DNA from 2 places in the Fusicatenibacter sp. genome. Region 1 is predicted to be linked to the other one. Evidence: a T-box and tRNA genes for the amino acid it is inferred to sense, from the RefSeq annotation. Region 1 holds a T-box; the other holds one or more tRNA genes.
What was found. A T-box is a leader RNA that pairs with one kind of tRNA and senses whether it is charged. The one in region 1 lies ahead of ACY2VW_RS03905 (valine--tRNA ligase), so its partner is inferred to be a tRNA-Val.

Region 1 (18,468 bases):
GGCTGAAGTCCCTGCGAAATGCCGATGACAAAGGAAAAGAACAGCATATTCACCTTTGAAATAATACCGGCGCATGCAAGCGGAATGTCGCTTCCATAGACGGAATTGGAGCCGTAGTAGGTCAGTGTGTTGTTCATAACGATCTGAACAACCATCATTGCCACCTGGTTGAACGCAGGAGTTGCACCAAGCGCAGCAATCCGTGCCCAGCAGGCCATGTTCGGTTTCAGATCGGAAAGAGAGAGCGGCAGCGTCTTAAAACCGCGCAGATAGAAGACAACGAGCGCGAACGATAAAATCTGTCCGGTGATCGTGGCGAGCGCTGCACCTGCCATGCCCATGTGGAAAACGAAGATGAACAGCGGGTCGAGAATCGTGTTGACGATCGCGCCGACCAGGTTGCACAGCATGGAAAATTTCGGGCTGCCATCCGCGCGGATCAGGTTGGAGCCGCCGATTGTGACGATCAGAAACGGGAAGCCGATGGAGGTGATTCTGGTGTAAGTACAGGCGTAATCAATGACGTCCGGTGTTGCACCAAAGAGAAGCATCATCGGGCGCAGAAAAAGCTGAACGGCAACGCAGAGAATCACACCGAGGATTGCCAGCATGGAGATGGCACTTCCAACATAAGATTTCGCGTGCTCCGGCTCTCGTCTGCCCATGCAGAGATTGAAGTTTGCAGCACCGCCGATGCCGCAGAGCAGACCGATGGATGTGCAGACCATGCTGAGTGGGAACGCTACGTTGGTCGCTGCGTTTCCGAGCACGCCGATGCTGTGACCGATAAAGAGCTGGTCTACCATGTTATAGAGGGCGCTGACGAGCATCGCGATGACGCTCGGAATCGCAAAACGCCGCAAAAGAGAGCTGACCGGTTCCGAGCCGAGAGGATTTTCGGAAGGTTTCATAGAGGGTATCTCCTTTCAAATGGAATAAAAATTCATCGTTTGTATCGGGTGAACATTCCCGGAAAAACTCCGAGACTATATAGTATACCATAGAAAGAAAACAGAAAACAAGAGGGTGACCGCTGTTTTCAGAAAGTGTAACAGAATCGTAGCAGAACTCTCTGCATTTTTAAAAAAGGGATTGACAAAAATGAAATATTAACCTATATTGAAACAAGGTTAACAATTCAAAAGCAGAAAGAATTGGATACAAAAACCTGCGAGGAGGATTTACATTCATGAAAAAATCAAAACTTACAACAAAACAGATTGTACTGACCGGCATGATGACGGCAGTGCTTGCGGTACTGTCCATTGTGACGATTCCGCTTCCGACCGGCGTTCCGGTGACGCTGCAGACCTTTGCAATGGCATTTTGCGGCTACGTGCTTGGCTGGAAATTGGGAGGTGCATCGTCCGCTCTTTATCTGATCCTCGGCGCGATCGGCGTTCCGGTTTATGCCGGCATGAGCGGTGGCTTCGGCGCTCTTCTCGGACCGGCCGGCGGCTTTATTTTCGGATTTATTCCGATGGCAATGCTCTGCGGTGCCGGAATTAAAAAAGGCTTCCCGGGCAAACCATTCGTTCTTGGAATCGCAGGTCTTGCGGTATGTCACGCATTCGGTGTGGTACAGTTTTCTATTGTAACAGGAAACACGATCCCGGCTTCGTTCCTTGCAGTTTCCGTTCCGTACATCGTAAAAGATGTGATTTCCGTTGTAGCAGCTGAAATTCTCGGTGTAGCCGTTCGAAAAGCACTGTCAGCAGCTCATGTAATGAACTACGGAACCGTAGCATAATCACAGAGCGTTTCTGAAAAACCAAAAGATAAAAACAAGAGACAGGCATCCTGACAATCTGCCAGGTGTCTGTCTTTTTCTGTTTTGTCAAGCGGATATTCGCAATCCGCTTCGCTACTTGCCTGATTCGGTTAAAGTATTCCGCAGCAGCAGCGGTTATTTGAAAAAACGTGCAAAATGCATTTCATACAGTTTCAAAATTTTAATGAATTCCTAAGAAAGAGGCAAGAAGGCGTTAAGGGAGATATGGTAGGATAGAAAGCAGGAAAGAACAACAAAGGGGTTTGAAACTATGAGAAAAAGAACACGAAAACACCGGGGAACAGCGGGAAAAATGGTTGGAGGTTTTCTGGCATTTTTCTGCCTGATCCTGCTGACGGCCGGAATGTTCTGGGCAATCCAGGGATATGTTTCCTATCAGAAGGCAGTGAAGGAAAAGCCGCTCGCGCAGGCAGTAGAGGAAGCCAGAAGCGGAGCACAGTGGGCTTCTCTTGAACAGGTGCCGGATCTGTACAAAAAAGCGGTGCTTGCTGTTGAGGATCATCGGTATTACACACATCACGGGATAGACTGGATCAGCATGGCGCGGGCCGTTGTACATGATATCCGCGTGATGAAACCGGAGCAGGGAGGCAGTACCATCACACAGCAGCTGGTAAAAAACATGTATTACGATCAGAATAAGACATTTGCCAGGAAAGCGGCAGAGGCGTGGACGGCACTCTATGTGGAACGGCAGCTCTCGAAAGAAGAAATTCTGGAATTGTACATCAATACCATCTATTTCGGGGATGGCTATTACGGACTGAAAGAAGCATCGCTTGGCTACTTCGGGAAAGAACCGCAGGAGCTGACCGACAGCGAAGCCGTTCTCCTCGCCGGAATCCCGAATGCACCGTCCGCCTACGCGCCGTCGCGCCACGCGGATCTGGCGCTGCAGCGGGAAAAGCAGGTGCTGGCGGCAATGGTAAAATATGGATACCTGGAACAAAGTGAGACGGACAGCCTGCTGTGGGATGCGGCAGCCGATCCGGTTCTGGCACGATAGAAAGAAAAGTGAGGAAAAAAGAATGGGAAAACTGATCAGACTGGGGGCAACAGCGCTGTCCATGATTGGAATTTTGGTGATGATTCTCTGTGTGCAGGCGGCGATTTTATTTGTGAGGCTGTGCATCCGAAGAAAGCAGAAAAAAATTGAGCTGAAATAAGAGAAAGAAAAATGCGAGCAGAATTGCCGGAAGAAAAACGGTGATTCTGCTCGCGTTTTTTTCTGTGAGCAATCCGATTGCGTTTCCGCCGGGAAAAAGGTATAATGAAAAAAAGGCAAAAAAATGGTAAAACAGACAGCTTTTGAGGAAAAATAAATGGAACAAAAAGGCAGCGCAGAACGGATTTTAAAACAGATTCCCTATGAGATCGTGTATTCCGCCCGTAAAACGCTCGCCGTCCAGGTCAAAGCGGATGGAAGCGTGGTGGTGCGCGCACCGAAACGGATGGCAAAATACAAAATCGAAGCATTCTTAAAAGAAAAACAGGATTGGATTCACACACACCGGGAAAAAGCGCTGGCGGCCGCAGAGCAGAAAGCAGCGAACCATCTGACGGAAGCAGAACGAAAAGCGGCGGTTAAACGTGCGGCGCAGATGCTGGCGGAAAAGACGGCACATTTTGCAAAAGAGATGGGCGTAACGTATGGCAGAATCACAATTCGTGAGCAGAAAACCCGCTGGGGCAGCTGCAGCAGCGCCGGAAACCTGAACTACAACTGGAAACTGGTGCTGATGCCGGAGCGCGTGATGGATTACGTCGTTATCCACGAGCTGGCGCACCAGAAAGAGATGAACCATTCCGCGCGGTTTTACGCGGTGGTGGCACAGCAGATGCCCGATTACAAAGTGTGGCAGAGCTGGCTGAAGGAGCATGGAAGAGAGTACTGAAAAGAGAGGCAAAACAAATGATACTGACCGAAGAAAAAACATATATCATCAATGTGACGGAGGTTGATACCGACGCAGAGTTTGGCTTAAATAAGAAAGATATTATGATCGAATACACAAACCTGGAGCTGCTGCATGCGATTCTTGTAAGCACAATGCCATACAGCAGACTGTCGGCACTATACCGCGGAAAACGGAAGGCGGAGCTGCAGTCCCGGATTGCGATGGTGGAGAGTGTGCTCGAAACACGCGGCGACCAGCTGGCAAAAGCGGAGCAGATTATGTATCTCGACACGGCGGAGCGCAGTGCAATCTGTCATTATCTCGGCATCATCTACACGCGGCTGATTGCGCAGAAGCTGTACGGAATTGACTGTATGGTACCGCTGAACCTGATCGAGCAGCCGGGGGAGAAAAAATTTGTAAAATACAACGGTGCATACCGCCAGGATCTGATCGGATACGGAAAGCAGAACGCATGGAGCGTCTGGGAGCCGGTCGGCAGGAGCGAGAACAGCCAGGCGGCCTTTGGAAACGGATGCCGGGCGGCGTCGGAGATCGAGAAGATCAATGAAAATCCGCTGGCGAAGAGCGCGGCGTGCATGACGTATTACGAGAGAGGCTATCTGAATGCCGTTGTAAAAGAGCCGGAGCGGACCGGGGACGGGACACTTTGGTTTCCAGAGGAGAATTATTTCAAAGCATATTATCAGCCGCTTTTCGAGCTGTTTGCGGACGAACAGCCGGGTGAGCTGTACGGAAGCAGCGGCGGCTTTGAACTGGAGCTGACTCTGCCGTGGACGGAGGAAGGAAAACGCGGCTTCCGCCATCTGCAGATCGGAACGGATCAGGTGACGATTGCATTGATGCGGGAAGGGAAGTACGATCAGATCTTAAAGCGGATGGAAAACGTTTTGGATTTATCAAAAGAGTGCAGATTCTGCGGGGAAGATGGCATCTGGGTAGGCGCAGAGTAAAGGTCATCGGAAGTGCCGAAGCTGCCGGGGATGATGGTATACAGATTCTGTGTGGGAAAAGCGAAAAAGAAAGGACAAGAGCAATGGCAAAAGAAATGGAAACTCCAAAGGACGAAGGGCTGCAGGGGAATGAAACGATAGAGGAAGCAATTCTGGGACTGCAAAAGGAGCCGACGCCGGAAATGCTGGCACATGTGCTGACGGTGATCCGCCGCAGAATGAAAGAGGGCGGACAGGCGATTCTTTCCGTGGAACCGCCATCCGGCGACGATCAGATCCGGATCGGAACGGTAAAGAGCGCAGACGGAAAAGTCTGGTGGGCCGCGTTTACGAGCTTTGATGAGGAATTAAAGGGGAGCAGCAGCGTGAAATCTACGTTTCTCGTGAGTCTGGAACAGCTGATCCACATGGCATCCGAAACAAAGGAGATCAGCGGTGTGATTCTCAATCCGTGGAACCGCACGATCATGCTGGATCATACGCTGCTTTCGATTATCATCGGAGAAGAGAATGCGGGGCATTGATATCATATTTCACTTGGCCAGATTACGATGCTGCTCACAATCAACTTCGATTACGGATTGCGTGGGTGATGATGCTGAGAGAAAAAAAGAAAATAGCATAAAATAGCGGAAGGTGGATCTAAGGCACAAAGCACAGGAGGGAAAGATATGGGGTATCGAAAGGTGTATCGTACGGTAGATGAACAGACTACAAAAAAGATGGTAAAGATGCTGCAGCGTCATGGAATCATGGCTTATGGAAAAAGCGAAGGAGCCGGAGAAATTCTGCAGATTACAACTGGAATACCGTATCAGGGACGCGTTGTTTATGTGAAGGAAGAACAGGCAGAGGAGGCAAAAAAACGGATTGCCGACTGGGAGAAAAAAGGGGAATTTCCTGAGCCGCTCCGAACACAGTCCCATACGCCAAAAGCAAGAATTGCAGCTCTGATCTGGGTTATTATTATTGTTATGGGGATTTTATTCAACATAGGGTTCAGTATGTTCCGGTGAACAAAAGGGAGGTTTTACAAAATGGAAGGTTTTCAGGTAACAGAAATCGGAGAAAAAATTTACTGTATTCTTGACGCGGGAAATTCGTCGTTCTATGTAGTAGAAGGTGAAGAAAAAGCGGCTGTCATTGATACCGGCATTACGGCAGGCGCAAAGATTCTGCCGGTGATAAGGGAGCTGACAGATAAGCCTCTGCTGCTGGTTATCACGCATGCGCACCCGGATCACATGTATCACATCGATGAATTCGACGAAGTTTACATGTGCCACGAGGAAAAGAAAATGGACCCGGAGACGCTCGTGATGCTGACGGCGGGAAAACTAAAACCGTGGGAAGAGATTCATGATATCCGTACCGATTCCGTGATTCCGCTCGGCGGCACAGAGCTGGCCGTCTGTCAGGCTCCGGGCCATACGCCGGGCAGTGTTGTCGTGCTGGAGACGAAACAGAATTACCTGTTCACCGGAGATGCGATCGGAAGCGGCTGCGGTGTCTGGATGCAGGTGCCGGGCGGAACGAGCCTGGAAGAGTATTACGATGGTCTGGTTGGTCTGATGGCGTGGCTGGTGAAAAAGGGCGGCCGCATGAAATTCTTCGGCGGTCATCACACGCAGGTGTTTGAATCGACGGCGCATCCGGTTTACAATCCGCTCAGCCTCGGCGTTCTCGCAGATCTCATCGACCTTGTGGATCAGGTGATCCACGGCGAAAACCTGGGACGGCCAAGCAATGCGAAGCCGTTTTCGAAAGAACAGGTCCGCTACGCGTCGTACGGCCGCGCAGAAATGCAGTACTGTGCATCGCGGATTCACCGAAAATAAGCGCGTGAAATCTTAAAACTTCCATAAGAAGAAAGGTTTTTGCCCGCGGCGGCTTGACAAAATAAAAAAACGCGATTATGATAAATGCAGTTTCTATTCCAACAGAAAAAGAAAAGGTTATGAGGAAGAGGAGTACATGGCAGGCCCCAAAAGAGAGGACGGTTCACCGGCTGAAAGGCTGTCCGGGAAGGTGGTCATGGAAGGTAGCTTCTGAACCGGAGAGCTGAAAAGCACAGAAGATGTGATGATTAGGTTCTCACGCATGAGTCACGTTACAGACTCCGAAACGAGATACAAATTAAGGTGGTACCGCGGAATTTTCGCCCTTTGCATGCATGTTATGTGTATGTGAAGGGCGTTTTTGATTTAAGACAAGCCTCTGCGGGAATAAATACCACAATACACCAAACATAAAAGGAGGATCTCATGAGCAAAGAACTCGCAAAGACCTACGATCCGAAAGGACTCGAGGACAGACTGTATCAGAAATGGCTGGATAAAGGATATTTCCACGCCACTGTAAACCCGAACAAAAAACCGTTTACCATTATGATGCCGCCTCCGAACGTAACCGGACAGCTTCACATGGGCCATGCACTCGACAACACCATGCAGGATATTCTCTGCCGTTTCAAACGGATGGAGGGATATGAAGTCCTCTGGCAGCCGGGAACCGACCATGCGGCGATTGCAACCGAGGTAAAGGTTACCAATATGCTCAAAGAGCAGGGCATCGACAAAGATGAAATCGGACGCGAAAAATTCCTGGAGCACTGCTGGGAGTGGAAGAAAGAATACGGCGGACGCATCAACAGCCAGTTAAGAAAGATCGGCTCCTCCGCAGACTGGGAGAGAGAACGCTTCACCATGGACGAGGGATGCTCCAAAGCCGTAGAAGAAGTATTCTGCCGTCTGTATGAAAAAGGATGGATCTACAAAGGAAGCCGCATCATCAACTGGTGCCCGGTATGCCAGACTTCCATCTCCGATGCAGAGGTTGAATATCAGGAGCAGGCAGGCCACTTCTGGCACATCAACTACCCGGTAGTTGGAGAAGAAGGCCGCTTCGTAGAAATCGCAACGACCCGTCCGGAGACTCTGCTCGGCGATACTGCCGTAGCTGTCAATCCGGAGGATGAAAGATACACCGATATTGTAGGAAAAATGCTGAAACTGCCGCTGACCGACCGTGAAATCCCGGTTATCGCAGATGCTTACGTAGACAAAGAGTTCGGAACCGGATGCGTAAAAATCACACCGGCACACGACCCGAACGATTTTGAGGTAGGAAAACGCCACAACCTCGAAGAGATCAACATCTTAAACGATGACGGAACCATGAACAACAAGTGCGGCAAATACGCCGGCATGGACCGCTACGAGGCAAGAAAAGCCATGGTAGAGGATCTCGAGAAGCTTGGCCTTCTTGTAAAAGTAGTGGATCACGTTCACAACGTAGGAACCCACGACAGATGTAAGACAACCGTAGAGCCGATGATCAAACCGCAGTGGTTTGTAAAAATGGCGGATATGGCTGCCGCTGCCAGCGAAGCGGAGAAGAACGGGGAAGTAAACTTCATCCCGGATCGTTTCAGCAAGATTTATCAGAACTGGCTGAACAATATCCACGACTGGTGTATTTCCCGTCAGCTCTGGTGGGGTCATCGTATCCCGGCCTATACCTGTGATGACTGTGGCGAGATCACGGTTGTAAGAGGCGGAATGCCGGAAAAATGCCCGAAATGCGGCAGCACCCATCTCACCCAGGACCCGGATACCCTGGACACCTGGTTCAGCTCAGCGCTGTGGCCGTTCTCCACGTTAGGATGGCCGGAGAAAACACCGGAATTTGATTATTTTTATCCGACAGATGTACTCGTAACCGGATACGACATCATCTTCTTCTGGGTTATCCGTATGGTATTCTCCGCACTGGAGCAGACTAAACAGGTTCCGTTCCACCACGTACTGATCCACGGACTCGTTCGTGATTCCCAGGGACGCAAGATGAGTAAATCCCTCGGAAACGGTATCGATCCGCTCGAAGTCATTGACAAATACGGTGCAGATGCTCTCCGTCTGACTTTGATGACCGGTAATGCACCTGGAAACGATATGCGTTTCTACTGGGAGCGTGTAGAAGCCAGCCGTAACTTCGCAAACAAAGTATGGAACGCTTCCCGTTTCATCATGATGAACCTGGAAAAAGCAGAAGTTCCGTCTGAAATGCCAAAAGACAAACTGACACTGGCAGATAAATGGATTCTTTCTAAGGTAAACACGCTGGCAACGGAAGTAACGGACAACATGGACCGCTACGAGCTCGGTATCGCCGTACAGAAGGTTTACGACTTTATCTGGGAGGAGTTCTGCGACTGGTACATCGAGATGGTAAAACCGCGTCTGTACAGCGAGACCGACGAGACGAAGGGCGCTGCACTGTGGACCTTAAAAACCGTTCTTGGCAATGCATTAAAGCTGTTGCATCCGTTTATGCCGTTCATCACAGAGGAAATCTACTGCACACTGAATCCGGACGAGGATTCCATCATGATCGCCGCATGGCCGAAAGAGACCGAAGACTTTGCATACGCAGAGGATGAGGCAGCCGTTGAGATGATGAAAGAGGCGGTAAGAAGCATCCGTGGTGTCCGCACCAGTATGAACGTACCGCCGTCAAAGAAAGCAAGCGTATTCGTTGTAACGGAAGATGCTGCTGTACAGGAAACCTTCAAAAACGGTGCTGTATTCTTCGGAACTCTGGCAGGAGCAAGCGAAGTTCACGTACAGGCAGACAAAGCCGGCATCGCAGACGATGCGGTATCCGCAGTGATCCCGCAGGCAACGATCTACATTCCGTTTGCCGAGCTGGTTGACCTGGAAAAAGAGATCGCCCGCCTTACGAAAGAGGAAGAGCGTCTGACAAAAGAGATCGCACGTTCCAACGGCATGCTTGGCAACCCGAACTTTATCAACAAAGCTCCGGAAGCAAAAGTTCAGGCAGAGAAAGAAAAACTGGCGAACTATCAGCAGATGATGGAGCAGGTTCAGACAAGATTGGAGCAGCTGAAAAAATAAATGAAAAAAGGAAAAAAACTGCATGGAAACAAGGAAACCGTAGTGAAAGTCTGCAACTGGCTCTCTTTGCCGCTGCAGGCCCTGGGATGCTGTATTCTGTATCTGGTGATTGAAGCATTTTCCCGCCATTCGCTGGCATCTGCATGGAGCTACATGGTGGAAAGCCCATGGGTCTTTTTGTACAATGCATTTTTGATCTTCACTACTTTTATGGTAGTTTATCTGTTCCGCAGACGTGTGCTGGTACGGCTGGTGATGAGCTGTTTCTGGCTGCTGCTCGGCATCATTAACGGTGTGATTCTGGCAAACCGCGTCACGCCGTTTACCGGACCGGACTTGCGGAATTTAAGCGACGGCGCAAAGGTCGTGACGAAGTATCTGTCGAAAGGTACCATGATCCTCGTCGTAGCAGCCCTTGTGGCATTATTGGCATTTTTTGTATGGGTCTGGATCAAAGGACCGAAATTTCAGGGGAAAATCCGCTGGTATCTGAATGTGCCGTTGATTGCTCTGGTAATTGTACTCTTTACGGGAGCAACAAATCTGGCGCTTGCAAAGCGTGTGCTTTCCAGCTATTTCGTCAACATCGCATTTGCCTACCAGGATTACGGCTATCCGTACTGTCTGGCAGTCACCCTGTTTGATACGGGAATTTCAGAGCCGAACGGCTATTCCGAACAGCTCGTGAAACAGATTGAGACGAGTGAAGGCAAACAAAAAGAGGATGATACGGTAAAACCGAATATTATCTTTTTGCAGCTGGAGTCCTTTTTCGATCCGGAGCTGGTTAATTTCCTCAACATTTCCGAGGATCCGATCCCGTATTACCGGCAGCTGATGAAGGATTATTCTTCCGGTTATCTCCGCGTGCCGGTGGTGGGAGCCGGAACAGCAAACACAGAGTTTGAAACTATTTCCGGCATGAGCCTCCGGTATTTCGGAGCGGGTGAGTATCCGTACAAATCGGTGCTTTCAGAGGAGACGTGTGAGAGTGCGCCGTATGTTTTAAAGAATCTTGGCTATGCGACCCATGCGATCCACAACAATGAAGCAAACTTCTATTCCAGAAGAAGTGTGTTCTCACGTCTTGGTTTTGATACCTTTACCTCGGAGGAATATATGCCGGATATCTCGGATGTGACGGCGACAGGATGGGTAAAAGACCATATTCTGACAAAAGAGATCATAAAAACGCTCGATGCGACAGACGAACCGGACTATATCTATACGATTTCGGTACAGGGCCACGGTGATTATCCGACAGAGCCGGTGCTTGACGATCCGGAGATTACAGTGACAGGCGCAGAAGACCGGGAAAAAAATAATTACTCCTGGGAATATTATGTAAATCAGATTCATGAGATGGACATATTTGTCAAAGAGCTGACGACAAAGCTTGCGGATTATCCGGAGCCGGTGGTACTTGTGATGTACGGGGACCATCTGCCAACGATGGGACTGAAAGTAGAAGATCTGGAGAACCGCTATCTGTATCAGACCGAATACGTGATCTGGGATAACATGGGATTGAAAAGGAAACAGGAAAACATTGCTTCCTACCAGATTGCAGCAGAGGTTATGAACCGTGTGGGAATTCATGACGGAACCATTTTCCGGTATCATCAGACGAGACGGAATACGAAGAATTATCAGGTGGATCTCGAGGTGCTGCAGTATGATATGCTGTATGGAAAACGGTACGTTTACGGAGAAGACGGAGAGACACCGTATGAGCGTGTGAAGCTGCAGATGGGTGCTCTGCCGGTAACACTGGAACGAATCGAAAAATCCGGAGAAGATACCTGGTATTTTTACGGAGAAAACTTTACGGCATCGAGCCGTGTGGAAGTCAACGAGGAGATACAGGATACCGTTTATGTCAGCCCGTCGATTCTGATGGTGCATAGTCTGACCCTGGAAGACGGTGATCAGATTACAATCGCGCAGCAGAGCAACAGCTCGACGAAGAAGGTGCTGACAAGGACAGAGCCGATGATGTATGAAGAGCCAAAAACGGTATCTACACCGACGCCGACGCCGAACCCGGACAGCACGAAAACAGATGTGACGCAGGAAAATGCCAATACGAGCACTGCGCCGCAGGATGAACTGACGGCAGCGCCGTCCGGTGCGCCGGAGGGCGAAGGCGACAAGATTGAGCCGTCAAAAACAGAAAACAGCGATAAACCGGCCGAAGACGGCGGTCTGCAGAATTAAAAAGAGTGTCCGAAAGATCATACAGTGGGGCGGATTTTGACGTCCCACTGTATCTTTTTACGGGGAAAGTCGAAAAGTCGGGACAAAATTTTGAAAATTGCTATGGACATATCCGGTCACTCGATTATAATGATACTAGGGTTTGAAAGCAGCCCTAAAATACTGAAGAATGGTGAAATAAAGTGAATTATACAGAAGCAGTTGATTATATCGAAACAATACCGAAATTTACGGTGAAGCATCCGCCGGAACATACGAGGGAGCTTCTTTCGCGCCTTGGGAATCCGCAGGAAGGGATCAAAATTATCCATGTGGCGGGCACGAACGGAAAGGGAAGCGTCTGCGCGTACTTGAATGCGATGCTGCTTGCAGGCGGCAAAAAGACAGGACTTTTTACCTCCCCGCACCTTGTACGCATCAACGAGCGGTTTCAGATCAACGGGGAAGATGTGTCGGATGAGCAGTTTCTCGACGCATTTCTCAAAGTGGAAAAAGCAGCCAAAGAATACGAGGCGGAGGGCGAAGGCCATCCGAGCTATTTTGAGACGCTGTTCCTGATGGGAATGCTGATTTTCAAAGAAGCCGGCGTGGAATACCTGGTCATGGAGACCGGCCTTGGCGGACGGCTGGATGCGACAAATGTGGTCGAAAAGCCGCTGGCATGCATCATCACGTCCATCAGCCGCGACCACACCGAGTATCTCGGCGACACCCTCGAGGCGATTGCGGGAGAGAAAGCCGGCATCATCAAAGCCGGTGTCCCGGTAATCTACGATGCCAGCCAGCCAGGTCCGGCTTCTGTCATTGCCGCAAAGGCGAAAGAGATGGGAAGCCCGGCATGGCCGATGGAGCCGTCGTTCTATGAGATGAAAACACAGAGCCGCGAGGGTATCACCTTTACCTTTGCATATCCGGGCGGCGAAAAAGCAGAGCTTGCGATTCCGTACGTGGCAAAATACCAGATGATGAATGCAAGCCTTGCGTTCTACATGATGCATATTCTGCAGGACGTGCACGACATTCCTAAGAACGTGCTTGCGGAAGGCCTTTCGAAGATCAAATGGCCGTGCCGTATGGAAATGGCTGCGCCGGGCGTCATCATCGACGGCGCGCACAACGAGGACGGCATTGCACAGTTTGTCAGCACGGCAGGCTATTTTGCGAAAGAAAACGAGATCACGATTCTGTTCACGGCAGTTGCAGACAAGCACTATCATGAGATGATCGGTGAAATCTGCGAGGGAATTCATCCGTCCCATGTTGTTGCAACGCAGATCGACGGAAGCCGCGTCGTACCGGCGGAAGTGCTTGCAGAGGACTTCAGAAAAGCAGGATGCACGGATGTCTGTGCGGAACCGGAGATCGGGGCAGCGTATGAGAAGGCACTGGACAAAAAGGGCAGCGGCATGCTGTTCTGCGTGGGTTCTCTGTATCTGGCGGGCGAACTGAAAGCATATCTTGCAAAGCGGAATGGTTAGCGAATACAGGAAGGAATTTTTTGTTTATGTTAAATTACGAAGAAGAACTGAAGAAGTTTAAACCGTGTCTCGATGTGGACGAGGTGGAGGATGCGATTTACAGCCGTGATCTGACGGATGTGATCGACATTTTGAAAGAAATGATGAAAAACGACAAGCCGGAACAGGAAAACGAGACAGAAGCGGAAAAGGAAGAGTAAGGTGCCGGAATGAACTGTATGAATTGTAAAGCAGTTGTGGATGTCGGAATGGAGATTTGTCCCAACTGTGGTTTTAATCTGAGAGTACAGAGAAAATGTTTTTCTCTTTCGAACATGTACTATAATCTGGGCCTCGACAAGGCAGAGATCCGGGATCTTTCCGGAGCGATCGATATGCTGCGGCGGAGCCTGAAGTTTAACAAATACAATATCCATGCGCGGAACTTGTTAGGCCTTGTCTATTTTGAGACGGGTGAAGCGGTTGCGGCGTTAAGTGAGTGGATCATCAGCAAGAATATTATGCCGGAGAATAATGTGGCGACGGAGTATATTGCGACGCTGCAGGCGGAGCAGGCGAAGCTGGATATGATCAATCAGACGATCAAGAAATACAACAGTGCGCTGAAATGCTGCCGCGAGAACAATGAGGATGTGGCTGCGATCCAGCTGCGCAAGATCTTAAACCAGAATCCGAAGCTGATCAAGGGATATCATCTGCTGGCGCTGATTTATATTCACAAGGGTGAGTATGAGAAAGCGCGGAAGATTCTGAAAAAGGCGGCGAAAATTGACAAGACGAACTCGACGACGCTTCGTTTCCTGAAGGAGGTTGATTTCCAGACGGGTACGCAGACGTCGCTGGAGCCGCGGCGGTTCGGGCGCAGGGAGCGCACGGAGGAGCAGCGTGAGGACGAGCGTGAGCGTGTGGTAAGCGGGGATACGGTGATTATTCCGCCGACGTTCCGCGAGACGTCTACAGCGGCAACGATGCTGAATATCGGTATTGGACTGGTGCTTGGTGCGCTGGTTGTGTGGTTCCTTGTGGGGCCTGCGAATACGCAGAGGATTAACCGGCAGGCGGATGAGAAGGTTGTGGAATACAGCGGCAAGATGGCGAGCCAGGAGGCACAGCTGAACCAGCTTCAGAGCCAGGTGGATTCGCTGAATGAGACGACGGCTTCTGCACAGCAGCAGATTCAGACGGCACAGGATACGGCGGCTTCTTATGAAAACCTGTTAAAGGCTGTGGAGGCACAGCAGCAGGGCAATACGAGCAACGCTACAAACGCATTGACGGAGGTCAACCCGGAGGTGCTTTCGGTGGATGCGAAGGCGGTTTATGATACGATTTATAAGAGTATGCAGTCTACGATGTTTCAGGAGCTCTCGGAGTCGGGAGTGAATGCGTTTGATGATGCGAATTATACGGAGGCGATTGATAAGCTTTCGAAGGCTAAGAATATTAATGACAGTGATTATACGGTGCTGAATTATCTGGCGCATGCGTATCGGCTGAGTGGGGATACGGATAATGCGGTTTCGGTGTTCCAGGAGATTGTTGATAAGTTTCCGGGAACCCAGAAGGCTGCAAAGGCGGAGCAGCAGATTGAGGCGCTGGGGGGGACTGTGAAGACGGAGGAATAGTGGGCTGATACCACTGCCTACGCGGAGGGTGCGTGGGACGAAGGGCAAAAAGTATAAAAGTGAGAAGATAAAACACAAAAGATGAAATTCGTTTTAGGGCGAAAAAGATCTTTTGTGTTTTTTATTTTATGACGGGAAAGAAGGAGGATGGGAAATGGGTAATCGGGTTTGGGTGAAGGATGCGGTGATGACGATTCGGCTTCCGGAGGAGGTGGATCATTTTGTGGCTGACCGGCTTCGGGAGGAGGCGGGGGAGATTTTGGTGGAGAGGAATGTGAGGGAGGTGGTGTTTGATTTTCGGAAGACGGTGTTTATGGACAGTTCGGGGATTGGGCTGGTGATGGGGAGGTTTCGGGAGATGGAGCTGATTGGCGGGAAGGTGAGAGCGGTGCATGTGGGGGAGCGGATGCGGAGGATTCTGGTGATGTCGGGGGTGACGAGGGTGATTGAGGTGGAAGAAGAGAAAACGTGGAAGTAGGTTTTGGACGGGGAGTGGGTAGAAAGGGGAATGGGATGATGCAGGAAAGGATGAAAACGGAAGAGAAGATGCGGTGGAATACGATGATGCTGGAGTTTGAGAGCCGTCCCTGCAATGAGAGTTTTGCGCGGGTGTCTGCGGCGGCGTTTCTGGCGCAGCTGAATCCGACGGTGGAGGAAGTGGCGGATGTGAAGACTGCGATTTCGGAGGCGGTTACGAATGCCATGATTCATGGGTACCGGCAGGAAAAAGGGAAAATTCAGATGAAATGTGTGCTGGATCTGGAGGAGAAAGTGTTTCAGGTGACGGTAAAGGATACCGGTGTCGGTATTGAAAATGTGGAGAAAGCGATGGAGCCGATGTTTACGACCTGCCCGGAGCTGGAGCGCTCGGGGATGGGGTTTTCGTTTATGGAGGCGTTTATGGATGAGCTGGAGGTGCGGTCGCATCCGGGATGGGGGACGGAAGTGGTGATGAAACGGAAAATCGGCGTGGATCGGAAGTAAAGAGGAGTCAGAATGCATGGAACATACGCTTGCCCTGATCGAAAAGGCACACGAAGGGGATAAAGCGGCAAGGGATACACTGGCAGAGGAAAATATGGGACTGGTCTGGAGCATGGTAAGAAGGTTTGCAAACCGCGGGGTGGAGATGGAGGATCTGTGCCAGATCGGGAGCATTGGGCTGTTGAAGGCGATTGATAAATTTGATCCTTCGTTTGAAGTCTGTTTTTCGACGTATGCGGTTCCGATGATTGCGGGGGAGATCCGGCGGTTTCTGCGGTCGGAGGGGATGGTGAAGGTGAGCCGCCCGATCCGGGAACTGGCGTGGAAAGCGTATGCGGTGCGGGAGCGGCTGGAGCGGGAGAACGGGCGTGATCCGACGCTGGCGGAGATAGCGGGGGAGCTTGATGTTACCGTGGAGGAAATCGTGGAGGCGATGGAGTCCGGCGCGGAGGTGGAATCGCTGCAGAAGACCATCTATCAGGGGGAAAACCACGATATTTCTCTGATGGACCGCATTCCGGAAAAAGAGAACGGGCAGGAAAAGCTGCTGAACCGGATTTTTCTGGAAGAACTGCTCGGCAGACTGCCCGCAAAGGAGCGCCAGCTCATCTACATGCGATACTTTCAGGACATGACACAGGCGCAGATTGCCGGAAAACTGGGGATTTCGCAGGTGCAGGTGTCGCGGATGGAAAAGAAGATTCTGCGGCAGATGCGGATGGAAAAGGTCTGACAAAAATACAAATCCGGCAGAAGGGCGCTTTTTCTGGAAAAGGCAGAGAAAAGCGCCTGAAACCCGGGCGGATAAAGGAAGAAAAGAAAGGCGGAGCGGGGAAAGGCGGCAGAAGGTTTGAAAATATTCACTGGAATATCGGGGGAAGGTGTGCTACAATGAGCGAAATACGAAGAAAGGCAGGTGGAAGAACATGGATTATCTGACAGAAAATGTAGCACTCAATCTGAAACGGATCCGGCAGTCGAAAGGGATGAGCCTCGACCAGGCCTCAGAGCAGACCGGGGTCAGCAAGAGTATGCTCTCGCAGATAGAAAAGGGAACGGCGAACCCGTCGCTCGGCGTGCTCGGGAAGATTACGAGCGGCCTGCGGATTGAATTTCAGGAGCTGATTGCAACGCCGCTGGTGGATAGTTATCTTGTGACACCGGAGGATCTGGTTCCGACGAAAGAGCTGGAGGGGCAGTACACTGTGTGGACGTGCTTTCCGTATGAGGACACGCGGCTTGTGGAAATCTACCGCATCGACATCGAACCGGGCGGAACGTATGTGAGCGGCGGCCACGGAGAGAAAACAAGAGAGTACCTGGTGGTGACAGACGGCGTGATGACCGTGGAGTGCAATGGAAAAGAGCATGAGATCCACCGGAAGCAGGCATTCCGTTTCGAGACAGACCAGACCCACATCTACCGCAACAGAGGGACGGAGAAGACGAGCTGCATGTGTTTCTTTCTCGACTATCACTAAAAGCCGCAGAATAACAGGCTTTCTTTTTTTGAATGAACTGTTCAATATAATGGACAGAAATCCGCTGGAACATCAGAATAAAAAACAACGGATATGAAAAAAATACGGCGGAAGACGAAAAAACATCAAAAAAGAATAGAAAAAGCGGGTGTTAAACAAAAATAAAAAACTTTTTAAAAAAGTAATTGACAAATATAGGGAGTGGTGCTATTGTATGGTTGTACAAAATAATAAACGAAAAACAAAGCAAAGACGCTTACCAACGAGTAGTCTTTGCTTTTTTGTTTTTTATTTAGTAACAACTCAGAGCCACATCTCGATTCCGCTGCGCTGCATCTCGATGTTGCTGGTCGCCATATGAAATTGCATGAAAAAGTACTCATTCATGCAAGCATGATTCGCACTTTTCCCTGCAATTTCGCATGGCTCTGAGTTGTTACAAAATCTTTTCAACGCTATGGGAGGATAACACTATGAGATTAAAAGACACAGGATTAACGGTTCAGGACATCAAGGACAAAGTAAACAAGTACATGATCGAGACCTACGAGCGTTTCGATTTCCTCGCAGAAACCGCAGAGGGCATGTACATGTACGACGAAAACGGAACGCCGTATCTTGACTTTTACGCAGGAATCGCCGTAAACAACGCCGGAAACAGAAACCCGAAAGTTGTTGCAGCAGCAAAAGAGCAGCTCGACGATATCATGCATACCTTCAACTATCCATACACCATCCCGCAGGCACTGCTTGCTGAGAAAGTCTGCGAGACCATCGGCATGGACAAGATCTTCTATCAGAACTCCGGTACCGAGGCGAACGAGGCCATGATCAAAATGGCAAGAAAGTACGGCATCGAGAAATACGGCCCGAACCGTTACCACATCGTAACCGCAAAGATGGGCTTCCATGGAAGAACCTTCGGTGCCATGTCTGCAACCGGTCAGCCGGGCAACGGATGCCAGGTTGGATTCGGACCGATGACCTACGGTTTCTCCTATGCACCGTACAATGATCTGCAGGCCTTCAAAGATGCATGTACCGAAAACACCATCGCCATCATGGTTGAGCCGGTACAGGGCGAGGGCGGTGTTCATCCGGCA
Region 2 (12,400 bases), on a different contig from region 1:
GAAGCAAAAGACCACGGCGGAGATGCAGGACTGCTGCTTGGAAGCAAAATTAAAGACGGTGACCGCGTTGTCATCATCGAGGATGTTACCACATCCGGAAAATCCATCGAGGAGACCTTCCCGATCATCCAGGCACAGGGCAATGTGGAGATCAAAGGACTGATGGTATCCTTAAACCGCATGGAGCGCGGAAAAGGCGACAAGAGCGCACTTGAGGAAATCCAGGAAACCTACGGCTTCCCGGCAAATGCCATTGTAACCATGGAGGATGTCATCACCTATCTGTACAACCGTCCATGCCAGGGCAAAATCCAGATCGATGACAAGATGAAGGCTGCCATTGATGCTTATTATGAGGAGTACGGTGTCAAATAAGACGTGGTACACTTGAAAAAAGGAGTTTTGCACGATGAATGAAAAAATCTATAAAACCATGGGACGTGTCGGCGGCGGAAATATCGCCATGGGCGCAGTGCTGGTTGTGGTAGGGGTAGCAACCGGTGTCCTGATGATCGTAAGCGGAGCAGGTCTGCTGAAACGACGCGGGGAAATTATGTTTTAAGAAAAATGCCGGAATATTTTGGAAGCGCATGCGCCGAAGAGGTATTCCGGCGTTTCTGATACCACGCAGAAAGGGGAAACGAAGATGAAGCAGGAGACGAAAGCCAGAATCCGCGTTGTGGGACGGATTTTATTTCTGGTGTATCTTCTTGCGCTCGTTTATTTTCTGTTTTTTGCAGAAGAATACGGGAGAAGAAACTTTTTTGAACTGGATTACCGTTACAATCTGGTGCCGTTTCAGGAAATCAGACGGTTCTGGATTTACCGCGAACAGGTGGGATTCCTTGCCGCATTTTTAAATCTGGCGGGCAATGTGATCGGTTTTCTGCCGTTCGGCTTTATCGTTCCGGTGATGCACAAAAAAATGGAGAGCTTCTGGAAAGTATCGCTTCTTGGTTTTCTGTTCAGTCTCTGTGTGGAAACGATCCAGCTCATCACGAAGGTGGGCTGCTTTGATGTAGATGATCTGATCCTGAATACGCTTGGAGCCATGATCGGCTGCGGCGCATTCCTGATCTGCAATAAATTCAGGAGATGGAAATATGGCGAGGAAGAAGTATAATTACAATTTTGTCCGGAAGCCGTCGGAAGGCGGAAAGGAAGCCCTCTATATGGCAGGTGCTTCGGTCTTTCTGTTTCTGCTGGCTTCGGTCGTATCGTTTGCATTCCACGGAAACGGAGGCATTTTTCTCGGAGCAGCGGGACTGTTCTCATTCCTTTTGTCGGGATACGGCTTCTATGTGGGAATGAAGAGCTTTAAAGAAGAACAGGTCAGCCACAGAATGTCGGTTCTCGGCTCGATTACGAGCGGCGGCATGCTGGTCGCATGGCTGGCACTGTTTCTGGTTGGTGTAAGATAAAGAAGAGGGAAAAAGATGGATCACGAACGTTTTAAAAAACAGCTGAATTTTATTCTGGAGATTGATAAAGAAAAGCAGATCCTGCGCCAGACGCACATCCGCGGCTATTCCCGCCAGGAGGACGACGCGGAGCATGCATGGCACATGGCGGTGATGGCATTTCTGCTGCAGGAATATTCGAATGAAAAAATCGACATCGGCAGAACGATGCTCATGCTGCTGATCCACGATCTTGTGGAGATTGATGCGGGCGACACGTATGCGTACGACGCGGAGGCAAATAAAACAAAAGACGAAAGAGAACATAAAGCGGCCGAGCGCATCTACGGCCTGCTGCCGGAGGATCAGGGAAAAATGCTGATGGATCTCTGGCTTGAATTCGAGGCGTATGAGACACCGGAAGCGCGCTTTGCCCATGTGATGGATAATTTCCAGCCGCTGCTTTTAAATCATGAGAATGATGGAAAAGACTGGGCCCGCCACAATGTGCGGATTTCCCAGCCATTGAAACGAAACGAGAAGACGGCAACCGGATCCGAGGAGATCTGGAGTTATATGGAAGAGATTCTCGAGCAGAGCATCCGGGACGGAAAGATCATCGATGACCGGGAAGAAAAACAGGAATAAGTAAGAAAAATGAGGGGCAGATCTGCCCCTCGTAAAAGTTAGAGAGAGCATAGAAAGGAATTTTTTGCATGGATGAATTATTAAACGAGCGGTATGCGCTTGCAATCGAGCGGATCCGCCAGATTCCGGCGGAAAAAAGCGTTCCGCAGCCGTACCGCGATTTTTTTGCACAGATGGCACAGTACCTCTGCAAAATGGATCAGATCCGGACGAGAATCGCTGAAGGATATCTGAAAACAGCGCCGGAGGCAGAACTTGCCATGCTGAACCGTGAACCGTACGAAGATGTGATCGGGGAGCGGTATGAGACCTCCTACGGAAACCCGGCGTTTGCCGTGCGGGCGCTTGGCGAAACGCATGGAAGAAGTCTCTGCTGCCTGTACCGGGAGCTGGGAAATGCTGTTGTGTGGGTTTATGAGGAACGCCTGCTGGAGCTGACTGCGGCGATGGAGCTGTATCTTGAACTGTATGCGATGTTCGAGGAAGAGACGCTGCCGTCCGCGCAGTATGTAAAAGAGAGCATTTACTGGTATGTGAGCGATTACGCCGAGGAGCGCCAGGAATACCAGGTGCGCGAAATCGTCGACCCGTCGCTGCACTTTGTGAAGGATATTGTGATGGAATCTGATCTGACGGATCTGCGGTATCTGTACCAGTACGGCGAATATATCACCGAAAATGAGAAGGGTACAGCACGCTTTTTAAATACGTTCAGCCAGGAAGAAATCGACGCAATGGCACGCACCTACACAGAAGGCTTCCGCAAGTGCTTTCTCGTGGCGCGAAAAGATCTGTCGAAAAAGAAGACAGTCAGCATCCGCTTCCACATCGGTTTTGAGCGCATGATCCGTGCGGCAATCTTACAGTTCCGCGAGATGGGACTCGAGCCGGTGATTTCCCGCGGTGCGCGGAGAACGTGGGTTGCCGGTGCGTCTGCGAATAAGCAGTATGACTACGATCACCGGAACGATGAGGCGCTGTATCTCAACGAGGATCTCGTGAAGAGACGGCTCCGCGCGATGCAGGTGAAATACGACGAGTACAAAGAACTGGCGGACGGCTATGCCGGCCCTGCCGTGGTGGAAACCTTCGGCGAAGTTCCGTTTGAGCCAGTAAATAAAAAACAGGCACTGCACTTAAATGAGCGCCAGCAAAAGCTCCGTGTCGGATTCCAGAACGAGGCGGGCCAGATTGTAAACCGCTATATCAAGGATGACGAGTACGGCTACACGATCATCGCCTACCCGATGCCGGAAATCGACCCGCGCTATGAAGAAATTTTCCGCGAGATCGTAAAGATCAACACGCTCGATTACGAAAAATACCAGCGCATCCAGCAGTATCTGATCGATGCGCTCGACGAGGGTGTTTCCGTGCATGTGCTTGGAAAAGGAGAGAACCGGACCGATCTGCGCGTGATGCTGCATCATCTGAACGATCCTGCGAAAGAGACGAATTTCGAGAACTGCGTTGCTGACTGCAATATCCCGGTCGGAGAAGTCTTTACTTCCCCGCTTCTTACCGGTACGACAGGCGTGCTTCATGTGACGGGAGTCTACCTGAACGAGCTGTATTACCGCGATCTCTGCCTGACGCTGACCGACGGCATGATCACCGCGTATGACTGCGCAAACTTCGAAAAAGAAGAGGACAATCGTACTTATATAGAAGAAAACCTGCTGTATCACCACAGGACACTGCCGATCGGCGAGTTTGCCATCGGAACGAACACGACGGCGTATGTGATGGCGGAGCAGTACGGCATCGCCGGAAAGCTGCCGATCCTGATCGCGGAGAAGATGGGCCCGCATTTTGCGATGGGCGACACCTGCTACGCGTGGGCGGAGGACAGCCCGATGTACAATCCGGACGGAAAAGAAGTGATCGCACGCGAGAACGAGGTTTCGGCAAAACGGAAAGAAGATCCGTCGAAAGCATACTTCGGATGCCACACCGACATCACGATTCCGTACCGCGAACTGCAGTCGGTTGCGGTCGAAAAAGCAGACGGAACGGCGATCCCTCTCATTGAGGACGGACGCTTCGTCCTGCCGGGAACGGAAGAATTAAATGAACCTTTTGGCTGATTATGGGTTGACATTTCAGCGCCTGCTTAGTATATTATAAGCAGAACTGAATGATTAAAACATAAAAATAAGTATAACTAATGAATAACGCTTAGAACAGTTAATCAGAAAAGGAGAACAACATGGCTAAAGTAGGAATTGTGATGGGCAGCGACTCTGATATGCCGGTAATGAGCAAGGCAGCCGACATGCTGGAAAAATTTGGAATTGAGTACGAGATGAAAATCATCTCCGCACACCGCGAGCCGGATGTATTTTTCGAATATGCAAAAACCGCAGAGGAGAAAGGCTTCAAGGTTATCATTGCAGGCGCAGGCATGGCAGCTCATCTGCCGGGTATGTGCGCAGCTATTTTCCCAATGCCGGTCATCGGAATTCCGATGCATACCACATCGCTTGGAGGCCGTGATTCCCTGTACTCCATCGTACAGATGCCGAGCGGCATTCCGGTAGCAACCGTTGCCATCAACGGCGGTGCCAATGCCGGAATCCTGGCAGCAAAGATTCTTGCAACTTCCGATCCGGAACTGCTTGCAAAACTGAAAGCATATACACAGGAAATGAAAGAGCAGGTTGAGGCAAAAGACGCAAAACTGCAGGAAACAGGATACCGTAACTACAGTAAATAAAAACAAAGGACAAGGGAGGTTCACCATGGATTACAAGAACGCAGGAGTAGATATTGAAGCTGGATACAAATCAGTAGAATTAATGAAAGAGCACGTAAAGAAAACTATGCGCCCGGAGGTATTAGGCGGCCTTGGCGGTTTTTCCGGCGCTTTTTCCCTGGCAAAAATCAAAGAAATGGAAGAGCCGGTGCTGCTTTCCGGTACAGACGGATGCGGAACCAAGGTGAAGCTCGCCATGATTCTTGATAAACACGACACCATCGGTATTGATGCCGTTGCCATGTGTGTGAACGATATCGCATGTGCCGGCGGAGAACCGCTGTTCTTCCTCGACTACATCGCATGCGGAAAGAACTATCCGGAGAAGATCGCTTCGATCGTAAAAGGCGTTGCAGAAGGCTGTCTGCAGTCCGATGCGGCACTGATCGGCGGTGAGACCGCAGAGCATCCGGGCCTGATGCCGGAGGATGAGTACGATCTGGCAGGTTTTGCTGTCGGCGTATGTGACAAGAAAGACATGATTACCGGTGAAAATCTGGCAGCCGGAGACGTACTGATCGGCATGGCTTCCACCGGCGTTCACAGCAACGGATTTTCTCTTGTCCGCAAAGTTTTCGATATGACAAAAGATTCTTTAAATACATACTATGATGAGCTCGGCGCAACCCTCGGTGAGACTCTGCTTGCACCGACCCGTATCTACGTAAAAGCACTCCGCGCCATTAAAGATGCCGGTGTAACCGTAAAAGCATGCAGCCACATCACCGGAGGCGGCTTCTACGAGAACATTCCGCGTATGCTCAAAGACAACACCGTAGCCGTTGTACAGAAAGACAGCTACACCGTACCGCCGATCTTTGATCTGATGGCAAAGAAAGGCAATATCGACGAGCAGATGATGTACAACACCTTCAACATGGGTATCGGTATGGTACTGGCTGTTGATCCGGAAGATGTAGACGCAGCGATGAAAGCCATCCGTTCCACAGGAGATACGCCATATGTGATCGGCCACATTGAAAACGGAGAAAAAGGAGTACAGTTATGCTAAGATTAGCAGTTCTCGTCTCCGGCGGCGGCACGAACCTGCAGGCGATTCTGGATGCGATTGACGAGGAAACCATCACAAACGCGGAGGTTTCTGTTGTCATCAGCAACAATGCAGGAGCGTATGCGCTGGAGCGTGCGAAAAAGAAGGGGATTGATGCGGTATGCCTTTCCCCGAAGACCTTTGCATCGAGAGAAGCATTCAACGAGGCACTGCTGGCGAAACTGCAGTCGTACAACGTCGATCTCGTTGTGCTCGCAGGATGCCTGGTTGTGATCCCGCAGAGCATTGTGGATGCTTATCCGAATAAGATCATCAACATTCATCCGTCCCTCATTCCGTCGTTCTGCGGAACGGGCTATTACGGACTGAAAGTGCACGAGGGCGTATTATCCCGCGGCGTCAAAGTGACGGGAGCGACGGTTCATTTTGTGGACGGCGGAACAGACACCGGCCCGATTATTCTGCAGAAGGCAGTCGAAGTGCACGAGGGCGATACACCGAAGGCACTGCAGCAGCGCGTCATGGAAGAGGCCGAGTGGGTCATCATGCCGCGTGCGATTGATCTGATTGCAAACGGAAAAGTAACGGTAGAAGACGGACACGTAAAGATAAAGGAGTAAGAGCGATGAAAGTACTGATTGTAGGAAGCGGCGGAAGAGAGCATGCGATTGCCTGGAAGGTGGCACAGAGCCCGAAGGTAGACAAGATTTACTGCGCTCCTGGAAACGCAGGAATTGCGGAGTACGCAGAGTGTGTCGATATTGCAGCGATGGAGTTTGACAAGCTCGTTGCTTTTGCGAAAGAAAAAGAGATTGACCTGACCGTCATCGGCATGGATGATCCGCTGGTCGGCGGTGTTGTCGATGTGTTTGAGGCAGAGGGACTGCGCGTATTCGGACCAAGAAAGAATGCGGCAATCCTGGAAGGATCGAAAGCGTTCTCCAAAGACCTGATGAAAAAATACCATATCCCGACGGCGGCATACGAGACATTCTCCGATCCGGAAGCGGCAGAGAAATATCTCGAGACCGCAAAATTCCCGATCGTGCTGAAAGCCGACGGTCTGGCTCTTGGAAAAGGCGTTCTGATCTGCAATACCTTAGAGGAAGCAAAAGAGGGCGTCAAGACGATCATGCTCGACAAGAAATTCGGCAGTGCCGGAAACGAGATGGTCATCGAGGAGTTTATGACGGGACGTGAGGTTTCCGTTCTCTCCTTTGTGGATGGAAAGACGATCAAGACGATGAGTTCCGCACAGGACCACAAGAGAGCAGGAGACGGCGACACCGGCCTGAACACCGGCGGTATGGGCAACTTCTCCCCGAGCCCGTTCTATACCGAAGAAGTGGATAAGTTCTGTAAGAAATATATCTATCAGCCGACCGTAGATGCGATGGCAGCCGAGGGAAGACCGTTTAAGGGAGTTATCTTCTTCGGACTGATGCTGACACCGGACGGACCGAAGGTGCTCGAGTACAATGCCCGCTTCGGCGATCCGGAGGCACAGGTTGTGCTTCCTCGTATGAAGACAGACATCATTGATGTATTTGAAGCCTGCATCGACGGAACTCTCGACCAGATCGACCTGCAGTTTGCAGATAATGCGTGTGTCTGCGTCGTACTGGCTTCGAACGGTTACCCGGTTTCCTACGAGAAAGGATTCCCGATCCGCGGACTCGAGACATTCAAAGAGCATGAGGGCTATTACTGCTTCCATGCAGGAACGAAGTTCAAAGACGGCGGGATCGTGACAAACGGAGGCCGTGTCCTCGGCGTGACAGCCATTGGCGATACCTTGAAAGAGGCGCGCGCGAATGCATACAAGGCTGTTGAATGGGTCGACTTTGATAATAAATATTACCGCCATGATATTGGAAAAGCGATTGACGAAGCGTAACGTGAATTTTAATTTTGAGTAAAATGGAGCCGCCGGGATTCCTGCAAAAGGAGATCCGGCGGCTTCGTTTTGCTTGAAAAATGGAATAATGTACCGCCGTTCCGGATACAATAGTAAGGAGATCCTTTGCTTTTTAGCAGAATCAGAACAGGAAAGGCGGTTGGAAAATATGGGAATCGTTTGTCTGGCGGGGATTTTTGCCGTATTTCTTCTACTTGCATGGACGCTCTGCCGGGCGGCAGGATGGGAGAAAGAACGGGAAGATCTGGAACAGGAGCAGTACCTGAGAGAGTGGAGGGAGAAAAAGTTAAAAAAAACGAAAAAATTTGAAAATTAGTGTTGACATTTGGCGGGTGGAATGCTATACTAACGAAGTCGGTTGGTGATACAGCTAAAAAGCCAACAGACAAAACACCGATGTGGGGTCTTAGCTCAGCTGGGAGAGCATCTGCCTTACAAGCAGAGGGTCATAGGTTCGAGCCCTATAGGCCCCATGTTTTATGAAAAACGGTGTTGAAAATGAATATGGCGAGATAGCTCAGTTGGCTAGAGCACGCGGTTCATACCCGCGGTGTCGAGGGTTCGAATCCCCCTCTCGCTATTTGTGAAACCCTTGAGAAATCAAGGGTTCTTTTGGTTTTACGGACAGTATGATGATATGGCTGTCATGTCAAAATCGTGTCTTGAAATCCACAGAGATTTGTGAGAAAATGAGACTACCTAAGAGCTTGTTTTGGGCTCTGAAAGTAAATAAAACAGTAATGGATAGAAGAAAGATAAGGAAAAAACAATGATAGAGTTTAATAAACCACCTTTTATTGGAACAGAACTGGAATACATCCGCCAGGCGGCAGAGGAAAACAACAAGCTGTGCGGCGACGGTCCTTTTACGAAGAAATGTTCTGCCTGGATGCAGGACAATTTCAACGTAAAACATGCGATGCTTACGACATCCTGCACCCATGCACTGGAAATGGCAGCTTACCTGTCTGAGATTCAGCCGGGCGATGAAGTGATCATGCCGTCCTACACGTTTGTTTCCACTGCAGATGCCTTCGTTCTGCGCGGAGCAAAAATCGTCTACGTGGATATCCGTCCGGATACGATGAACATCGACGAGACCAAGATTGAGGATGCCATCACCGAAAAGACAAAAGCGATTGTTCCGGTTCACTATGCGGGCGTTGCCTGTGAAATGGACACCATCATGGATATTGCAAAACGCCATAACCTGAAGGTTGTAGAGGATGCGGCACAGGGTGTGAGCGCGTACTACAAGGGAAAAGCCCTTGGAACGATCGGCGATTTTGGCTGCTACAGCTTCCATGAGACGAAAAACTATACGATGGGAGAGGGCGGCGCGCTGCTGTTCCAGGATGAAAATTATCTGGAAAAAGCAGAGATCCTTCGTGAAAAGGGAACGAACCGCAGCAAGTTTTTCCGCGGACAGATCGACAAATATACCTGGATCGACTACGGTTCCTCCTATCTGCCGAGCGATATGAATGCGGCTTACCTGCTTGCAGAGCTCGAGGAGCATGAGAAAATCGACAGAAAGCGGATGGCCATCTACAACTATTACCATGAGCAGCTCCGCCCGCTGGCAGAAGCAGGAAAGATCGAGCAGCCGGTGGTACCGGAAGGCTGTGTACATAATGCGCATATGTATTTCATCAAAGCGAGAAATCTGGAAGTGCGTACGCGCCTGATCAAATATATGAAAGAGCGCGGCGTCATGTGCGTGTTCCACTACGTTCCGCTGCATACCTCCCCGGCCGGACAGAAGTTCGGTGTGTTCCATGGAGAGGACAAGTATACGACAAAAGAAAGCGAGCGCCTGATGCGTCTGCCGATGTTCTACAGTCTGTCCGAGCAGGATATGGCGTATGTTGTCGAGTGCCTGATGGATTTCAAAGAGTGGTAAAATTTCATGTATGAGAAATTTCTGAACTACTTTACCGATTACATTTTTGTAAAAGACGAACCGCAGAAAGCCGATGTGATTTTCGTACCGGGAAACGGCTATCCGCAGATGGCGGTGCATGCGGCAAAACTCTGGAAAGAAGGATTTGCGCCGGTTGTGCTTCCGTCGGGAAGATACAGTACTGTGAGCGGGCATTTCGCCGGTGTACAGGATCTTGCGGAGCAGTACAGCGGGAACTATGAAACCGAGTGGGAGTTTCTGCGGACGGTACTGCAGAAAAACGGCGTGCCGGAGAAAGCGATTCTGCGCGAAGACCAGGCGACGTATACGTATGAAAATGCACTGCGGTCACGGGAAGTGACAGATGCGGCGGGCATCGAGGTAAAAAAAGCGATCCTCTGCTGCCGGAATCTCCATGCGAGACGGTGTCTTCTGTATTACCAGCTTGTCTACCCGGAGACAGAGTTTTTTGTCTGTCCGTCGGATATTGAGTTCACCAGAGAAAACTGGCATACAAAGGGCGAATGGATCGACCAGGTGTTAGGAGAAATGGAGCGCTGCGGCGGTCAGTTCCACAAGATTCTGCGGGAACTGCCGATGGAATCCTAAATCGAAAAGATTTATAAAAAAGAGCGGAAATTGTGGTAAAATTGCGGCTTATATGGTATACTATCGTTAAGTTAAGTTTCTAATCTAAAGCAAAGGTTGGTGGACAGTATGAATAAGATTGATGAAGTATTAGAGCTTTTAAAACAGAGAGAACGTGAGAGCGAAAAACCGAAAAACGTGATTTTATGGGTCCTTGCCATTGTCGGAGCGGTAGCGGCAGTTGCAGGAATCGCATACGCAGTATACCGGTTTGTAACTCCGGATTATCTGGAAGACTTCGAAGATGATTTCGATGACGATTTCGACGATTACTTCGAGGATGAAGACGAAGATAAGTAGGATGAAAAAAAGAAACTCCGGTGCCGGAACGTGGTACCGGAGTTTTTCTGTCCGGAAATCAGTTTGACATAGAAGGAGAAGAGAATGAAAAAAGGAGAAATTTACGAGGGAGTCGTGGAAAGAATCGATTTCCCGAATAAAGGACGTGTACATGTGGAGGGCGAGACGGTTACCGTGAAAAATGCAATTCCGGGACAGAAGATCCGCTTTCAGATCAACAAAAAAAGAAAGAACCGCATGGAGGGGCGCCTGCTCGAAGTAACAGAAAAATCCCCGATGGAAAAGCGCGATCCGGTCTGCAGTATTTTCCCGTCCTGCGGCGGATGCATGTACCAGACGATGAGTTATGAGGATCAGCTTGCAATGAAGGCCGGTCAGGTGAAAAAACTGCTCGACGATGCCCTCGTGGAGGCTGGCCAGGTCAATGAGGCGGGGGAGGCGGATTACCCGTTCCTCGGCATCAAGGGAAGCCCGAAGGAGTTTGCATACCGCAATAAAATGGAGTTTTCTTTTGGTGATGAGTACAAGGACGGCCCGCTGTCCCTCGGACTGCACAAAAAGGGCAGCACCTACGATGTCCTGACTGCGTGTGACTGCAAAATTGTGCATGAGGATTTCACAAAGATTCTGAACTGTGTGCTGGCGTATTTTAAAGAGCGGAACGCAAGTTATTACCATAAGATGAGCCATGAGGGATATCTGCGCCACCTGCTGGTGCGAAGAGCCGAGAATACCGGAGAAATCCTCGTAAACCTCGTGACTACAAGCCAGGAGGAGTGGGATCTGACACCGCTCGTACAGGAAGTGCTCGCCCTGCCGTTGGAAGGAAAGATTGTGGGATTCCTTCATATTGTGAACGATTCCCTGGCAGACGTTGTAAAGAGCGATGAGACAAAAGTGCTCTACGGACAGGACTACTTCTATGAAGAACTCCTCGGACTGAAATTCAAGATCACTCCGTTCTCCTTCTTCCAGACCAATTCGCTCGGCGCGGAAGTTCTCTACAGCACCGCCCGCGAGTTCGTCGGCGAGACGAAAGACCGCACGATCTTCGACCTCTACAGCGGAACTGGAACCATCGCCCAGATCCTTGCACCGGTCGCAAAAGAAGTGATCGGCGTGGAAATCGTGGAAGAAGCTGTGGTGGCTGCAAAAGAGAACGCAAAGGCAAACGGTCTTACCAACTGCAGTTTCCTCGCCGGAGATGTGCTGAAGGTGATTGATGAAATTGAAGAAAAACCGGATTTCATCGTCCTTGATCCACCGCGCGAAGGAATCCATCCGAAGGCTCTGCCGAAGATAGTTGATTCATATAGGTGTGAAAAAATGCTTTACATCTCCTGCAAGCCGACTTCTCTTGCGCGGGATCTGGTAGAGTTTGCAAAATATGGATACCGCGTAGAAAAAGTCTGCTGTGTTGATATGTTTCCGGGAACTGTTCATTGCGAGACAGTTTGCCTTTTGAAAAAAGCTGATTAACAGAAGGTCCAGTGAATTTCGATGTCCGCGTTTAGAACAACAATTTTGTCGATCAAAAGATGAATGATACTGTTGGTATATTCAGCATCACCAGAATCCAGAGCTACCTGAAATGCATTTGCGTAGCTCTGGATTTTTGCTACATCCAGATTTACGACGGGTTCAGCTCTTTCAAGATTGGCCTGCAAGGCTTCTCGCTCTTTTTTGAGTTCGGACAGACGCTGCTCAATTTGAGGCAAGATACATTGAAACGACGCTTCTTCTAAAGGTAAATCGTAAGAAAAGCATGATTGGAAGGCCAACAGATATAAAATATCTGGGTTTTACCTTTTATAAC

Region 2: it has a tRNA-Val gene. The T-box ahead of ACY2VW_RS03905 (valine--tRNA ligase) is inferred to sense a tRNA for this amino acid. The anticodon was not compared.

What each region holds. Positions count from the first base shown of each region.
Region 1 covers NZ_CDRRUH010000010.1:837-19,304, reverse strand. The annotation lists gene ACY2VW_RS03950 (MATE family efflux transporter) at 1-911, opposite strand, end outside; gene ACY2VW_RS03945 (biotin transporter BioY) at 1,190-1,750, shown strand; gene ACY2VW_RS03940 (transglycosylase domain-containing protein) at 2,043-2,798, shown strand; gene ACY2VW_RS03935 (hypothetical protein) at 2,821-2,958, shown strand; gene ACY2VW_RS03930 (M48 family metallopeptidase) at 3,115-3,687, shown strand; gene ACY2VW_RS03925 (hypothetical protein) at 3,705-4,664, shown strand; gene ACY2VW_RS03920 (SseB family protein) at 4,748-5,188, shown strand; gene ACY2VW_RS03915 (putative signal transducing protein) at 5,336-5,680, shown strand; gene ACY2VW_RS03910 (MBL fold metallo-hydrolase) at 5,702-6,502, shown strand; T-box leader at 6,613-6,833, shown strand; gene ACY2VW_RS03905 (valine--tRNA ligase) at 6,929-9,580, shown strand; gene ACY2VW_RS03900 (LTA synthase family protein) at 9,581-11,797, shown strand; gene ACY2VW_RS03895 (bifunctional folylpolyglutamate synthase/dihydrofolate synthase) at 11,980-13,275, shown strand; gene ACY2VW_RS03890 (hypothetical protein) at 13,302-13,475, shown strand; gene ACY2VW_RS03885 (tetratricopeptide repeat protein) at 13,485-14,900, shown strand; gene ACY2VW_RS03880 (anti-sigma factor antagonist) at 15,055-15,378, shown strand; gene spoIIAB (anti-sigma F factor) at 15,417-15,884, shown strand; gene ACY2VW_RS03870 (SigB/SigF/SigG family RNA polymerase sigma factor) at 15,901-16,617, shown strand; gene ACY2VW_RS03865 (helix-turn-helix domain-containing protein) at 16,811-17,365, shown strand; gene ACY2VW_RS03860 (aspartate aminotransferase family protein) at 17,839-18,468, shown strand, end outside.
Region 2 covers NZ_CDRRUH010000070.1:2,187-14,586, reverse strand. The annotation lists gene pyrE (orotate phosphoribosyltransferase) at 1-375, shown strand, start outside; gene ACY2VW_RS12705 (hypothetical protein) at 410-562, shown strand; gene ACY2VW_RS12700 (VanZ family protein) at 647-1,123, shown strand; gene ACY2VW_RS12695 (hypothetical protein) at 1,104-1,421, shown strand; gene ACY2VW_RS12690 (HD domain-containing protein) at 1,437-2,048, shown strand; gene ACY2VW_RS12685 (aminopeptidase) at 2,117-4,135, shown strand; gene purE (5-(carboxyamino)imidazole ribonucleotide mutase) at 4,258-4,764, shown strand; gene purM (phosphoribosylformylglycinamidine cyclo-ligase) at 4,790-5,815, shown strand; gene purN (phosphoribosylglycinamide formyltransferase) at 5,809-6,435, shown strand; gene purD (phosphoribosylamine--glycine ligase) at 6,441-7,712, shown strand; gene ACY2VW_RS12660 (hypothetical protein) at 7,882-8,049, shown strand; tRNA gene ACY2VW_RS12655 (tRNA-Val) at 8,134-8,206, shown strand; tRNA gene ACY2VW_RS12650 (tRNA-Met) at 8,240-8,313, shown strand; gene rffA (dTDP-4-amino-4,6-dideoxygalactose transaminase) at 8,503-9,636, shown strand; gene ACY2VW_RS12640 (YdcF family protein) at 9,643-10,245, shown strand; gene ACY2VW_RS12635 (hypothetical protein) at 10,354-10,584, shown strand; gene rlmD (23S rRNA (uracil(1939)-C(5))-methyltransferase RlmD) at 10,669-12,063, shown strand; gene ACY2VW_RS12625 (hypothetical protein) at 12,060-12,302, opposite strand; gene ACY2VW_RS12620 (group II intron maturase-specific domain-containing protein) at 12,350-12,400, shown strand, end outside.